3 regions of the Embleya sp. NPDC056575 genome follow, and region 2 is predicted to be linked to each of the others. Evidence: riboswitches for the same ligand, from Rfam matches in the RefSeq annotation. Region 2 holds a riboswitch; each other region holds the start of a gene.
The links. A riboswitch is a leader RNA that binds a small molecule or an ion and turns the genes downstream of it on or off. The one in region 2 is predicted to bind cyclic di-AMP.
Positions count from the first base shown of each region.

Region 1: it holds a riboswitch for cyclic di-AMP, as region 2 does, so the genes downstream of both, ACFRCG_RS14435 (transglycosylase family protein) here and ACFRCG_RS24430 (NlpC/P60 family protein) in region 2, are expected to answer to the same signal.
Region 3: it holds a riboswitch for cyclic di-AMP, as region 2 does, so the genes downstream of both, ACFRCG_RS34830 (NlpC/P60 family protein) here and ACFRCG_RS24430 (NlpC/P60 family protein) in region 2, are expected to answer to the same signal.

Region 1 covers NZ_JBHTVA010000015.1:92,135-96,909, reverse strand. Annotated here, with positions in the region: gene ACFRCG_RS14455 (SDR family NAD(P)-dependent oxidoreductase) at 1-666, opposite strand, end outside; gene ACFRCG_RS14450 (Tm-1-like ATP-binding domain-containing protein) at 824-2,068, shown strand; gene ACFRCG_RS14445 (phosphoenolpyruvate hydrolase family protein) at 2,070-2,933, shown strand; gene ACFRCG_RS14440 (EthD family reductase) at 3,010-3,345, shown strand; cyclic di-AMP (ydaO/yuaA leader) riboswitch at 3,541-3,728, shown strand; gene ACFRCG_RS14435 (transglycosylase family protein) at 3,729-4,454, shown strand; gene ACFRCG_RS14430 (nucleobase:cation symporter-2 family protein) at 4,512-4,775, opposite strand, start outside.
Region 2 covers NZ_JBHTVA010000031.1:33,513-38,287, forward strand. Annotated here, with positions in the region: gene ACFRCG_RS24420 (acyl-CoA dehydrogenase) at 1-238, shown strand, start outside; gene ACFRCG_RS24425 (methyltransferase) at 387-2,171, shown strand; gene ACFRCG_RS24430 (NlpC/P60 family protein) at 2,294-3,256, opposite strand; cyclic di-AMP (ydaO/yuaA leader) riboswitch at 3,263-3,419, opposite strand; gene ACFRCG_RS24435 (DNA-binding protein) at 3,862-4,338, shown strand; gene ACFRCG_RS24440 (TMEM165/GDT1 family protein) at 4,351-4,775, opposite strand, start outside.
Region 3 covers NZ_JBHTVA010000056.1:66,557-71,331, forward strand. Annotated here, with positions in the region: gene ACFRCG_RS34820 (PspC domain-containing protein) at 1-1,052, shown strand, start outside; gene ACFRCG_RS34825 (LuxR C-terminal-related transcriptional regulator) at 1,049-1,726, shown strand; gene ACFRCG_RS34830 (NlpC/P60 family protein) at 1,809-2,888, opposite strand; cyclic di-AMP (ydaO/yuaA leader) riboswitch at 2,898-3,036, opposite strand; gene ACFRCG_RS34835 (hypothetical protein) at 3,406-3,762, shown strand; gene ACFRCG_RS34840 (PIG-L deacetylase family protein) at 3,782-4,501, opposite strand; gene pcrA (DNA helicase PcrA) at 4,692-4,775, shown strand, end outside.

The DNA.
Region 1 (4,775 bases), on a different contig from region 2:
CGCCGAGGACCGGGTCAGCTCGGCCCGCACCTCGCTCTCCGGCACCTCCCGGCGCGCGGCGATGTCGGCGATGTACCCGGCGAGTTTGGCGTTCTCGGTGTAGCCCGCGACGACCACGTTGACCCGGATGCCGTCCGGCCCGACCTCCTTGGCCAGCACCCCGGAGGCCACCTCCATCGCGGCCTTGGTCGCCGCGTAAGCGCCCAGCCCGACGAGCTTCGCGCGCGGCGCCTCCGAGGAGATCTGCACGATCGACCCGCCGCCGACCGCGCGCAGATGGGGCAAAGCGGCCCGGGAGACGGCCAGTACGCCCAGCACGTTGAGCTCGAAAGCGCGCCGGAACTCGTCCGGGTCCAACTCCTCCAGACGTCCCGCCGGGTTGTACGTCGCCACGTTCACCACCACGTCCACCCGGCCCGACTCCCGGGCCGCGGTGTCCACCAGAGCGCGGCAGGCGTCCTGGTCGGCCAGGTCGGTCGGCACCGCGAGCACCCGACGGCCCGTCAGCTGTCGGATCTCGTCCGCGAGTTCGCGCAGCGGTTCGGGGCGGCGGGCGGCCAGCACCAGGTCCGCGCCGTCGCGGGCCAGCGCCAATGCCGACGCGCGCCCGATGCCCGCTCCGGCTCCCGCGACGATTGCGACCCGTGCGTCCGGTTCCTCCGCCATCGACACCCCTTTCCCGTGCGTGAAATCCGCGACTCGCCACCCGTCCTATCGCACGGTGCTTTGCATTGCCATGATCATCCGGTTGGGTTACTGTGCGCGGCCGTTCGCCGCCGAAGCGTCAACCCGGCAAGCCGTACCGACACCACCGGAGGCACCGATGCCCACCGTCGTACTGATCGGAACGCTGGACACCAAGGGGTCCGAATACGCGTGGCTGGCCTACCGGCTGCGGGCCAGAGGCGCCGAGGTCCTGCTGATGAACGTCGGCGTCCTGGGCGACTCGTTGGCCCAGGCCGATGTACAGGCGGGCGAGGTCGCGGCCGCGGCGGGCACCGATTTGGAGGACCTGCGCACCCGCGCCGACCGGGGCGCGGCGACCACCGCGATGGCCGAGGGCGCGGCCTCGATCCTGCGCGAACTCTTCGAGCAGGGACGGGTGGACGGGGTGCTCGCGATGGGCGGCTCGGGCGGCTCGGCGATCGCGTCCCACGCGATGCGCGCGCTGCCGGTGGGCGTGCCCAAGCTGCTGGTGTCCACGATGGCGGCGGGCGACGTGTCGCCGTACGTCGGCGCGGTGGACGTGACGATGATGTACAGCGTCGTGGACATCGCCGGGATCAACCGGCTCTCCGAACGCATCCTGGGCAACGCGGCGGACGCGATCGCGGGCATGGCCGGCGGCTACGCCGAGGACCGCGCGGCGGTCGCCGGGGTGACCGGCGAGGGCCGACCGCTGGTGGCCGCGACCCAGTTCGGGGTGACCACCCCCGCGGTGGACGCGGCGCGCGAGCGGCTCAACGAACTGGGCTACGAGGTACTGGTGTTCCACGCCACCGGGGCCGGCGGCCGGTCGATGGAGAACCTGGCCGAGGGCGGCTTCCTGGCGGGGGTCCTCGATCTGACCACCACCGAGTTGGCCGACGACCTGGTCGGCGGGGTGCTCAGCGCGGGGCCGCGACGGCTGACCGCGGCCGGGCGGATGGGCTTGCCACAGGTGGTCAGCGTGGGCGCGCTGGACATGGTCAACTTCGGCCCCCGCGACACCGTTCCGCCTCGCTTCGAGGACCGGCTGTTGTACGTGCACAACCCGACAGTGACGCTGATGCGCACCACACCGGCCGAAAACGCCGAACTGGGACGGCGGATCGCGGCCAAACTGATCGACGCGACCGGGCCCACCGCGCTGTACCTGCCGCTGCGCGGAGTCTCGGCGATCGACGTCGAGGGCGGACCCTTCTACGATTCCGACGCCGATACGGCGTTGTTCGACGCGCTGCGCGCCGGCCTCGACGGGACCGCCGTCGAGGTGCGCGAGGTCGCGACGGACATCAACGATCCGGCGTTCGCCAAGGCGGCGGCGGATCGATTGCACGAATTGATCACGAAGGGACACGTGGACTGAGATGAACGGACGCGAGGCGCGGGGCCGACTGCGCACGACGGTCGAGCAGGGCGGCGTCGTGATCGGCGCGGGCGCGGGCACCGGATTGTCCGCCAAGTGCGCCGAGGCCGGGGGTGTGGACCTGATCATCATCTACAACTCGGGCCGCTATCGCATGGCCGGCCGGGGTTCGTTGGCGGGACTGCTGCCGTACGGCGACGCCAACGCGATCGTGGTGGAGATGGCGGGCGAGGTGCTGCCGGTGGTGCGCAGTACCCCGGTCCTCGCGGGGGTGTGCGGCACCGATCCGTTCCGGATCATGCCGCACTTCCTGGACCGACTCGCGGCCATGGGCTTCGCGGGAGTGCAGAACTTCCCGACGGTCGGCCTGTTCGACGGTGTCTTCCGGCAGAACCTGGAGGAGACCGGGATGGGCTACGACCTGGAGGTGGAGATGATCCGGCTGGCGGCGGAGCGCGGTCTGCTCACGGCGCCGTACGTCTTCGACCCCGAGCAGGCCCGCGCGATGGCGGCGGCCGGCGCCGACGTGCTGGTCCCGCACCTGGGGCTGACCACCAAGGGCAGCATCGGCGCGACCACCGCGGTCACCCTCGATCAGGCGGTGGAGCGGGTGCAGGAGATGCGCGACGCGGCCGCGGAGGTCAACCCCGACGTGCTGGTGCTGTGCCACGGCGGGCCGATCGCCGAACCCGAGGACGCGGCGTACGTCCTGGCCCACACCACCGGCGTGGTCGGCTTCTTCGGCGCCTCCAGCATGGAGCGCCTGCCGACCGAGGTGGCCATCACCGAGCAGGCGCGGGCGTTCAAGAGCATCACTCCGAGTGGGGGCGTCGCCACGGCGGGCGACACTCCGGCCCATCCGTAACCCACGCCCCCGGCAGCCAACGCGTGGCGCAAGCGCACGTCCGTCCGTCCGACCATCACGAGCGTGAGGACCCGGCATGTACAAGTTGACCGTGCTCTACGGCCACCCCGACGACCCGGCGGCGTTCGACGCCTATTACTGGGACAAGCACGTCCCACTGGCGCGCACCATGCCGGGACTGACCGGCTGGACCATCGGCAAGTGCGAGCCGGATCCGTCCGGCGCGGAGCCGCCCTATTACCTGGTGGTCGCGCTGTACGCGCCCTCGCGCGCGGAACTCGAGGCGGTGCTGGATTCGCCCGAGGGGCGGGCCACGGTGGCCGATGTGCCCAATTTCGCGACCGGCGGCGCGACGTTCCTCTGGGACGAGGAATGGGTAGTGGTTCCGGTAGAGCTGCCCGCGACGGAATAGCCCGTCGCTGACGCACGCGTGACCACGCGGCCGCGCACCGCGTACGCCGGACCGTGACCTGCAAGGACGGCGACAAATCGGGCAAATAGGTGTTATTCCTCCCTATGGGGGACGTCACAAACCGCCCGAAATGTTTGCCAACCCGGCGAACCGGTGCGTAGCTTCGTGGTTGTTCGCACAAGCGAACTCCCCGGGCGGTACGCCGAATCCTGCCGCCGCCCGAGGGAAGCAGTCGATATCGACTGGCGGCAGGAGCGGGGGAACCAAGTGAGCCGACATCGGCACTGCCGATGCCTGGGGTGAAGCCATGCCTGTGACAGGCGAGGCCGGGCCAATCGTCCGAACCCGACAGCTAACTTCGTAGGCGCCCGACGAGGTAATCAATGACCTTCCGTGCCATCACCGCTCCGGTTCGTTCGCTCTCTCGTGGCCGTCGCGCCGGCATCGCCGTCGCCGCCGGTGCGGGTCTCGTCCTTCCCCTCGTGGGCATGGCGGGCAGCGCGAACGCCGCGACTTCGTCCACCTGGGACTCGGTCGCCCAGTGCGAGAGCACCGGCAACTGGAGCATCAACACGGGCAACGGCTTCTCCGGCGGTCTGCAGTTCACCCCGAGCACCTGGAACGCGTTCGGCGGCAGCCAGTACGCGGCCAGCGCCGCGCAGGCTTCCAAGGCGCAGCAGATCGCCGTCGCCGAGCGGGTCCTGGCGAGCCAGGGCCCGGGCGCCTGGCCGGTCTGCTCCGTGAAGGCCGGTCTGGGCAAGGGCGGCAACCCCAACGCCACGGCCGAGTCCTCGACCACCGGCAAGACCAAGTCCTCGGTCGAGCCGAAGGCCGCGCCGGCGTCCGAGGCCAAGCCCGCGACCGGCAACGCGCCGAAGCTCAACGTGCAGCCCAAGCAGGACGTCGCCAAGCAGGACGCGCCGAAGTCGGCCGCGACCGAGCGGGCGTCGGGCTCCGGCACCTACACCGTCAAGTCCGGTGACACGCTGTCCGCGATCGCGGCCAAGCTCGGTGTCAAGGGCGGCTACAAGGCCCTGCACACGGCCAACGCCGGTGTCATCGGCGACAACCCGAACGTGATCGCCGTGGGCACCAAGCTCGCCGTCTGATCCACCCTCACCACGTGGGCCCCGCCGAACACTTCGGCGGGGCCCACGTGCATGTGGTCATGCTCGGGTGGGCTGTTGGGCGGACTGGGCCGGCAACGTGACGGCGGGGTCGGTGGGTTCGGCGGGAGCCTTGCCGCCCGCGCGGCCGGTGTGGTTGAGCAGCAGGTTGAGCACGACCGCGATGATCGACCCTGCCGAGATGCCGGACTCGGCGATCATGGCGACCTTCTCCGGGAACGCGTGGTAGAAGTCCGGGAACGCGATCGGGAAGACGCCGAACGCCAGGGCGACCGCCACGATCAGCGCATTGGAGCCGGCGTT
Region 2 (4,775 bases):
GCTCGACGACCTGTGCCTGGTCCGGGTCCTGGAGGAAGTCGCGGCGCACGACGGCTGGTTCCTGGCCGTTGGTCTGCTCACCGCCGACGAGGTACGCACCCTGTCGGCGCGGATCGACGCCGCGTGCGCCCGACTGGCGCCGCACGCCGCGGCGTTGGTCGACCTGCTGGACGTGCCGCCGGGCCTGGTCCGGAGCGCCCTGGCCGGGCACGACCCGATCGGCGACCCGACGACGTGACGCCCCGCCGCCCCCGGATCCGCCTCCCCGGGCAACCCCCTGACCCCCCATGCCTCCACAGGGCGCCCCGCCCCGACCCGCGCACCCCCGCCGGGCCGTTCGGGACGCGCGCGCACCACCCCTCGGACCACGGACAAACGGAGCTTTGATGAACCCTGCACCTTCGACGGCGGTCCCGACCGGGATCGCCCCCGAGTACCTGTCCGATCCGGACGCCGACCGTATCCGCGCGTTGATCGAGCACGTGTGCGGACACGGCGCGGCGGACATCCTCCGGGCCGCGCTGCCGCCGGGAGTTCCCGACGCGGTCGTGGACATGGTGTCCCGGCACTGCCGCTTCGACCACGCCGCGCTGCTCGTCTTCCCGGAGCGGCTCGGCGACCTGCTCGACCGACTGCCGCACTGGGGATTACGGACCACCGAAGTCGTGCCCAGCACCGTCGTTCGCGACCGGATCGCCGAACGCCTGGGCCTGCGCGCGGAATCGGTCGAGGTACACATCGTGCGATGCTCGCTGCCCGGCGACGGGGTCGCCGCCTGCGAGGGCCGCAACCTCGAACTGTTCGCCGTGGCACCGGTCCCGGGAGCCGACTTCGCCCGACTACGGGCCGAGGAGCGGGCCCGCAACGGCGAGACACACTTCGCCTTCCGCGTGGTCGAGCCGACTCCGGTCACCCTCCTGGATCTGCACGACCTGCTGGTGTCCCGGGACGAGGTATTGCGGGACGGCGGCGGCTTCAATCCGCACGAGGACACCTTCGTGCTGTACTTCCGCAGCACCGGCGGACCGGCCTCGGACCGCTGGCCGCGCCGCCTGGAGATCCTGGCCACCGGATCGTATCCCGAGGTGCTTCGGCGGCACGCGGCTCCGAACCCGGCGACCGGCCGAGCAGGTTCGCCGGCGCACGAGGGTCCGCCGCGCGAGGACCCGACCCGGGAGATGTTGCACCTGGTCACCGGCGCGTGGGTGACGCAGGCGATCGGTGTCGCGGCGCGGCTGGGCCTGGCCGACCACCTCGGCGACGGGTCCCGGTCGGTGGCCGATCTGGCCGAGGCGGCGGGCGCCGAACCGGACCGCCTGGGGCGGCTGATGCGCCTGCTGGCCGGGCACGGGGTGTTCCGGGCCGAGGCGGACGGGCACTATCGGCTCACCGAGCGCGGTGCGCTGCTGCGCACCGATCGGGACGGATCGTTGGCCGCGCTGGCGGACCTGTACAGCGGTCTGTTCTTCACGTCGTATCTGGGGCTGGAGCACACGGTGCGCACCGGCGAGGACGCGTTCACCCGGGTGCACGGCCGGGAGTCGTTCGAGTATTTCGCCGAACACCCGGACGACGCCCGGTTGTTCCGGGAGGCGATGGCGTTCGGCACGATCGTCTTCGACGCGGTGCCGGCCGCCCTGGACCTGCCGCCGGCCGCGACGGTGGTCGATTTCGGGGGCGGCGACGGGGAGTTGCTTCTCCGGGTGTTGGGTGAGCATCCGACCGCGCGCGGAGTGCTCTTCGAGCGGGGGCATGTCATCGACGCCGCCCGGGAGTTGCTCGCCGCGTCGGCCGCCGAGGAGCGGTGCGACCTGGTGGTCGGCGACTTCTTCGCCGATCCGCTGCCCGGCGGGGCGGACGTGTACCTGCTGGCTCGGATCCTGCACGACTGGGCGGACCCCGAGTGCCTGATCGTGTTGCGGGCCCTGGCCCGGGCGATGCCGGTCGACGCACGTCTGGCGATCGTCGAGCGGCCGATCGTCGAGGCGGGCCGGTCGGTGTTGCCGCTGCGCTTCGACATCCAGATGATGACCAACGCGCGGGGCCGCGAGCGCACGGTGGCGGAGTATCGCGCGTTGCTGGCCGAGGGCGGCTTCGAACTGCTCGACCTGCGACCGCTGCCGCTGGACATGGCGGTACTCACCGCCCGACCGCGCCCCACGCGGGAGTAGGCACCGGACGTGCGACGGCGCTGTGCCCCCGACCACGGTCGGGGGCACAGCGCCGTGCCACTGCTGCCACTGCCACTGCTGTGCGATGGTCACCCGGGCGCCGCCGCGGCCGGGTCGCGCGATCAGTTCGGGCGGGTCGCGCCGGCGATCGGCATGGTGTTGATCGAGGCGATCTCCACCGGCTTGCGCGAGTTGGCGGCGTGCACCATCTTGCCGTCGCCGATGTAGATGCCGACGTGGCTGATGCCCGAGTAGAAGAACACCAGGTCGCCGGGCTGCAGGTTGGCGATCGACACGTGCGGGTCGGCGGCGAACTGGTCGTTGGTCACGCGCGGCAGCGAGATGCCCGCCGCCTTGTACGCGGCCTGGACCAGACCCGAGCAGTCGTACGCGTTCGGGCCGGTGGCGCCGTACACGTACGGCTTGCCGACCTGCGCCTTGGCGAAGGCGACGGCCTGGGCGGCCTTGCTCGACGTGTTCGAGGAACCGCCGGTGGGCGCCTGGTTGCCCTTCGAGCCACCGGTGGCCGGCTTGGCGGCGGGCTTGGCCGCGACGTCGACCGACGGCTTGCTCGTCGGCTTCGGCGCGGTCGTGCCGGTGACCGCGGTCTTCGGCTGGACCTGGATGCTCGGCTTGGCGGGGGCCTCCGCCTTGGGCTGCGCGGGCGCCGAGCCGGTCAGCCGCAGGGTCTGGCCGATCTCGATCAGGTCCGGGCCGGACGGGAGCACGTCGCGGTTGAGCTGGTACAGGCTCTGCCAGCCGCCGGAGACCTTGTTGGTCAGCGCGAGCTGGGACAGCGTGTCACCGGCCTGGACCAGGTAGCGGGCCTTCTCCGCGGCGGTGGCGGCCGCGGGCGCGGCGACCTCGGCCTGGACCGGGGCACTGTCGACCGCGGCGGTCGGCGTGGCCGACAGCACGGCGGAGGCGCCGGTGGGGGTCTGGTCGGTGGTGGGGACCTGCGCGTGGGCCGCACCGGCACCGGCGACCGGGATGACGGCTCCCATGCCGGCGATGCCCACCGCCGCGACGAAGCGGCGGACGTTGGCGGGGCGGGCGGCTCGGTGGCGAGCGTTTGCGGACAGCATGAAATGGGGTCCTCTCCTGTCGCCTACGAGGTGAGCTGTCGGATTCGGACTGGAGCAGCCCGGTCGCTTCACGCGACTTCACCCCTAGCCGTCACCGGAACGATCCCGGCCACGGCGATTCACCTGGTTCCCCCGCTCCCGTCGGATTCTTCGCTGTAGACATCCCGCTGCCGGCGACGGGATTCGGCGTACCGGCGGCAGGGTTCACCCGAAAGGTGAATCGGCGAGAAAGGTAGGCAATGCGATGGGGAGATCACAACCGAATCGCAGAGTTTGCCCGGAGTGTAAAGGCGGAATAAAGGCGACATCTCGGCCGGCTTCGGTCGGAAGCACCCGCGATGACGAGGGCATATCTCGGAGAGTGGCGTGACGGAGCGGTAACGGAAAATAGTCGAGATCCGTCGTCGGCCACCGGAAATGAATTGCAACCCGAAGTCGGCTATATAATTTATGTCCGTTTTATCCATGCGGGCTACATCACATTCCGGGCATCGGGTCGGCCGTGCCTCGCACCCGCATCCCGGCAGATGTGAACAAGTTGTTCACCACGAATCGTGCGACACGATCCATTGACATCGATCCGTGCGTCCCGGCATGCTGTGATCATGTCTTCGACTCCGGATACTCCCGCGACCCCCGAATCCCACGACCCCTTCACCGCGCCCGACCCCGAGCAGGCGCGGGCCCAGCGCGTACACGCCTCCCTGTTCCGGATCGCCGAGCGGCACGCGGCCACCGACGAGCAGCGCGCCCGGCAGGTGCATCCGTACATGCTCGGCCCGCACGAGGCGATCCGGCTGGTGTCGTTCCTGCTCAGCGGTATCGCGCAACCCGCCGACGGCGAGCCGGCGGTCGACCACGCCGACATCACCGCCGCGCTGAGCCTGATCCCGATGGCCCGGGGCGAGATGGACGACCTGGAGGCGGGGCTGCTCCGGATGGCCCGGGGGCGCGAGATGACCTGGCAGGAGATCGCCTTCGGCCTGGGCCTGGGCACCCCGCAGGCGGCCCGCCAGCGCTACGAACGCCTGCTCGGCCGCACCACGCCCGAGTCGGAGGACGACCCGGCCCCCCAGGCCTGAGCGCCCACCGGGTCAGCCCGCGAAGACCTCGACCAGGGACCAGATCGCCAGGCCGAGCATGCACACCCCGCCGATCCGCTGCACGGTCTGCAACGGCATGCGCTTGGCGATGAACCGCCCGGCGAGCAGCGCCAGCGCGGACACCGACATCAGCGCCGCGACCGAGCCGATCGCGGTGGACCAGGTGCCGTTGGTGGCGGCCAGGTTGGCGGTGGTGATCTGGGTCAGGTCGCCCCACTCGCTGATGAACACGGCCATGAAGGCGGTCGAGAACACCGCCCGGAACCCGGTGATCCGCGCGCCGCCGCCGTCCGCGTCCTCGTCGTCGGCACCACCGCGCAGCAGCATGAACGCGCCGAAGCCGAACAGCGCGGCGGAGACGAGCTTGACGATCCAACCGGGGAGCAGGCCGAGCAGACCGCCCGCGCCCACGGCGA
Region 3 (4,775 bases), on a different contig from region 2:
GGATCTTCGTACCGCAGAGCGTGACCGAGGCCGCGCCGCCGAGCCGCGAGCGCGGCCGGGAGCGGCATCAGGCGCTCGCGCTGATCATCGTGCTGATCGCGGCGACCATGCTCACCGGGCTCGGGACCGACACCGACACCGGTTCCGGCGACTGGTTGTGGCCACTGCTCGTGGCCGGGCCCGGGGTGATCCTGCTGTGGCGTCAGGCCGACGAGTCGCAGCGGCAGCGCTGGTTCTCGCTGGACGGGCGCAGCCGGGTGGCGGGTTGGCTGCGCGCCCTGATCGGCGCCACGCTGGTGGTCGCGGGCCTGATCTTCTTCTCGCTCGGCCGCGGCGGTATCGGCGACGCGCTGGCCGCGATGCGCGGGGCGGGCCTGCTCCTGGTCGGCCTGCTGGTCATCTTCGGCCCGTATCTGCTGCGCCAGACCCGCGAGCTGGGCGCCGAGCGCCGGGCCCGCATCCGGGCCCAGGAGCGGGCCGAGGTGGCCGCGCACGTGCACGACTCGGTGCTGCACACGCTGACCCTGATCCAGCGCCAGGTGGAGGACCCGCGCGAGGTGGCCCGGCTGGCCCGGGCGCAAGAGCGCGAGTTGCGGGCCTGGTTGTACCGCCCCGACGGCGAGGAGCCGGACCGCACCTTCGCCGCCGCGCTGCGCGGGGTCGCCGCCGAGGTGGAGGACGCGCACGGGGTGTCGATCGAGATCGTGTGCGTGGGCGACTGCCCGGTCGACGACCGGCTCTCCGCGCTGATCGCCGCCGCGCGCGAGGCGATGGTGAACGCGGCGAAGTACGCGGGCGGCGCGGCGATCTCGGTGTTCGGCGAGGCCGACGAGGACACGGTCACGGTGTTCGTCCGCGACCGCGGACCCGGTTTCGACCCGGACTCCGTACCCGCCGACCGGCTGGGTGTGCGAGAGTCCGTGCTCGGGCGCATGCGCCGCAACGGGGGCGCCGCGAACATCCGCAGCGAACCCGGCGAGGGCACCGAGGTCGAGCTGGAGATGCGCCGCGCCGACGCCGGCCGGTCCGCTGTGGGAAGGACGAACACGTGAACACCACCGAGACGAGTAGCGCACCCGTCGAGGGCACGCCCCGCACCCGGGTGGTCCTCGTCGACGACCACCGGATGTTCCGCACCGGCGTGCGCGCCGAGATCGGCGAGGCGGTCGAGGTGGTCGGCGAGGCCGACGACGTGGCGAGCGCGGTGGCCGTGGTCACCGAGACGCGCCCCGAGGTGGTCCTGCTCGACGTGCACCTGCCCGGCGGCGGCGGGGTCGAGGTGTTGCGCCGGTGCGCGTCGCTGATCCCGGCGGTGCGCTTCCTGGCGCTGTCCGTGTCGGACGCCGCCGAGGACGTGATCGGGGTGATCCGGGGCGGCGCCCGGGGCTATGTGACCAAGTCGATCACCGGCGACGAACTGATCCGCGCGATCGGCCGGGTCGGCGAGGGCGACGCGGTGTTCTCGCCGCGCCTGGCGGGCTTCGTACTGGACGCGTTCGCGGCCACCGACGTGCCGCCGATCGACGAGGACCTGGACCGGCTCACCCAGCGCGAGCGCGAGGTGCTGCGGCTGATCGCGCGCGGCTACGCCTACAAGGAGATCGCCCGCCGACTGGTCATCTCGGTCAAGACGGTGGAGACCCATGTCTCCGCCGTGCTGCGCAAGTTGCAGTTGTCCAACCGGCACGAGCTGACCCGCTGGGCGACGGACCGGCGACTGGTCTGAGCCGGGCGACCGGCGACACGCGCGAAGGCGCCCTCCCGCGACGGGAGGGCGCCTTCGTACGTGTGACGGGGTCCGGCCGGGCCTAGCCGGGTCGGATGGCCGCGTAGAACGGCATCGAGTCGACCGGCGCCTCGGTCACGGTCTTGCCGGGACGCGGGGCGTGGATGATCTTGCCGTTGCCGATGTACAGGCCCACGTGCCGGTTGTCCGAGTAGAAGAACACCAGGTCGCCGGGCTGGAGCGAGCCCTTGGAGACGCGGGGACCGTCGTTGACCTGGGTCCAGGTCGTCCGGGTCAGGCGCACGCCCGCGGCCTTCCAGGACGCCTGGGTCAGGCCCGAGCAGTCGTAGGAGCCGGGGCCCTCGGCGCCGGAGACGTACGGCTTGCCGATCTGGGACCGCGCGAACGCGATCGCCGCCGCGGCCCGACCGGAGGCCGGCACGTTGGTCGTCGGCGTGGTGTCCTGCTTGTCCCGCGAACTGCGGTCGTTGGCACGCGTGTCGTTCGCGTGCTCGTCCGAGTCGAGGACTTCCTTCTTCTGCTGCTCGGTGAGCGTGTTCAGCAGCCGCTGCGCCTCGGCGAGCTTGGCCTGGATGTCGGTCTTGTTCTTGTTCAGGTCGGTGCGCAGCTTCTCCAGTTCCGCGAGCTGCGAGGAGGCCTCGGTGCGGTCCTGCTGGAGAACTCGGGCCTGCGCCGCGATCTGCTTCAGCTTGGCGGCCTGCTGGCCGTCGAGCTGGGACATCATCTGCGACTTCTGCAGGTAGCCCTCGGGGTCGCCGCTGAGCGCGAGCGAGAGGGACGGCGGGAGGCCGCCGCTGCGGTACTGGTTGGCCGCCAGGACACCGATCTGGTCGCGCAGGGCGTTCAGCGCGGTCTGTTCCTCGGTGATCCGGGCCTGGGTCTGGTTCGCGGTGTCCTGCTGCTTCTCGATCTGCTCCTCGACGCCGTTGGCGGCGTCGGTGGCCTTGATCACGTCGCTGTGCAGCTGGTTGACGCGGTCCTTGGTCTGCTGGAACGACTGCGCGGGGTCCGCGCTCGCGGTGCCGGCGAAGGTCATCACGCCGGTCATCGTCGCGGCGGCCGTAACGACGGTCGCGGCGGTACGCACGGCGGTGCGCGGCTTGGGCTTGCGGTGTTGCCCGGGTCGACGTTGGGACGCCACTGGTGGCGGGTCTCCTTCCTCGGCCGCCTACCGGGTTAGCTGACGGGTTCGGGCGGAAGAAGGCGCCCTACGGTGCCGGAGCACCGATTCACCCCAAGGGACTGCGAGGGTCCCCGGTTCCGGCTTCGTGTCGCGGCGACCGTGGTTGCCCACCGTCACCGAAACCCGTCACCGAATTCGGCGGAGGCGATCGTGTCGACCGGGTGGCCGACCTCGAGCCGATCGCCTGCCGCAGAACACTAGTCACACGCGTGTCAGGACCATCACCATTGGCCTTCACATTGCCAAAACTTTACCAATGTCGCCGTTTCCATCTCCGCGTATCACGGGAGATGCACCCGGATTCCCTAAAGTCGATCTTGATCCGTTTTGGCGATCTTTAATGGCATTCGACCGATGGTGAGGCGTGGATCGCCGCCGGCTAGGCTGCCGGACGGCGGCCGGGGGTCCGGCGTGGGCGCCGAGAACGCCGCGGCCGGGTACCCGCCGGGCGACGATCGACGAGGGGTTGTACGACGTGGACGTTCTGCGGCAGATCCTGCTGGTGCTGCACATCGTGGGCATCGCGGCCCTGCTCGGCGGCTTCCTCACCCAGATGTCCGCGCTGCGCACCGGCGACGTGCGGATCGTGCCCGCGATGACGCACGGCGCGCTGACCATGCTCGTCACCGGCCTGGCCCTGGTGGGCGTGGTGCGGTCCGGACTGGACCGGGACGTGGACACCGCCAAGATCGGTACCAAGCTCGGCATCCTGTTGGTCATCCTGCTGCTGGTGTGGGGCAACCGCGCCGCGGAGCGGGTGTCCGCGCGCGTCCTCGGCGCGATCGGCCTGCTGACCGTGGCGAACATCGCCATCGCCGTGATGTGGACCTGAGCCGCCGATCCCGCCGCCGCTAGCGGGTGTCCACCACCCGGAACACCTCGGCCATACGTCCGGCGCCCAGGTCGAACCGCGCCGCGTTGCCCTCCAGCATCGACACGACGTGCTCGCGCAGCTCCGGCAGATGGCCCGTCTGGCTCTCGTGCGACAGCAGCGCCGCGATCTTGCGCTCGAACACCTCCGTCACGTCCACCGCGTGGTTCGGTGCCGCGGTCGGCGACAGCCAGGTCTCCGGCACCGTCCACTCCTTCAGCCCCTCCGCCTCCAGCAGCTCGGGGTGGGCGAACGGGTTGCGCGCGTCCGGATAGATCGCCCGCATCGCCGCCTCGCCGGCCTCCAGGTGATCGGGGTGGCTGGGCGCCAGCCGGGCCCAGTCCCGCTCCGGACTCGGGATCACCATGCGCTGCGGGCGCACCTGCCGGATCACCCGGCTGATGTCGCGCCGCAGTTCCATGGAGACCGCCACACGCCCGTCGGGATACCCCAGCCAGTACAGCTGCCGCACCCCCACGTGCGCCGCCGCCGCGCTCTGCTCGGCCCGCCGGATCCCGCCGATCTCCGACCGGGGCACCGCCGGATCGAACCCGCCCGCGTCCCCGTCGGTGACCAGGCAGTAGCTCACCTCGATGCCCGCCTCGGTCCACGTGGCGACCGTCCCCGCCGCCCCGAAGTCGATGTCGTCCGGGTGCGCGGCCAGCACCAGGACCCGCTCCACGTCGCGATCGTCCAGCACGATGTACTCCCTTGATCCGACTCGATCCGACCCGCTCCGACTCCATCCGCCGGCCGGGCGACCCGTGATCGGCCCGATCCCGGTCGACCCGATGTCCGACGGCGCGAAGATGGTTGTCGGCGCAATGATCCCTGCCCGCCGACACCGGCCGGGCACGACCCGCCCGACACCCACCTAGACTCGGGGAACGATGAGCAGCCTCTTCGACGACATCCCCCTGCCCGGTTTCGACACCGCGGCCAAGAAGTCCCCCGCCGGCTCCGCGGACGAGATC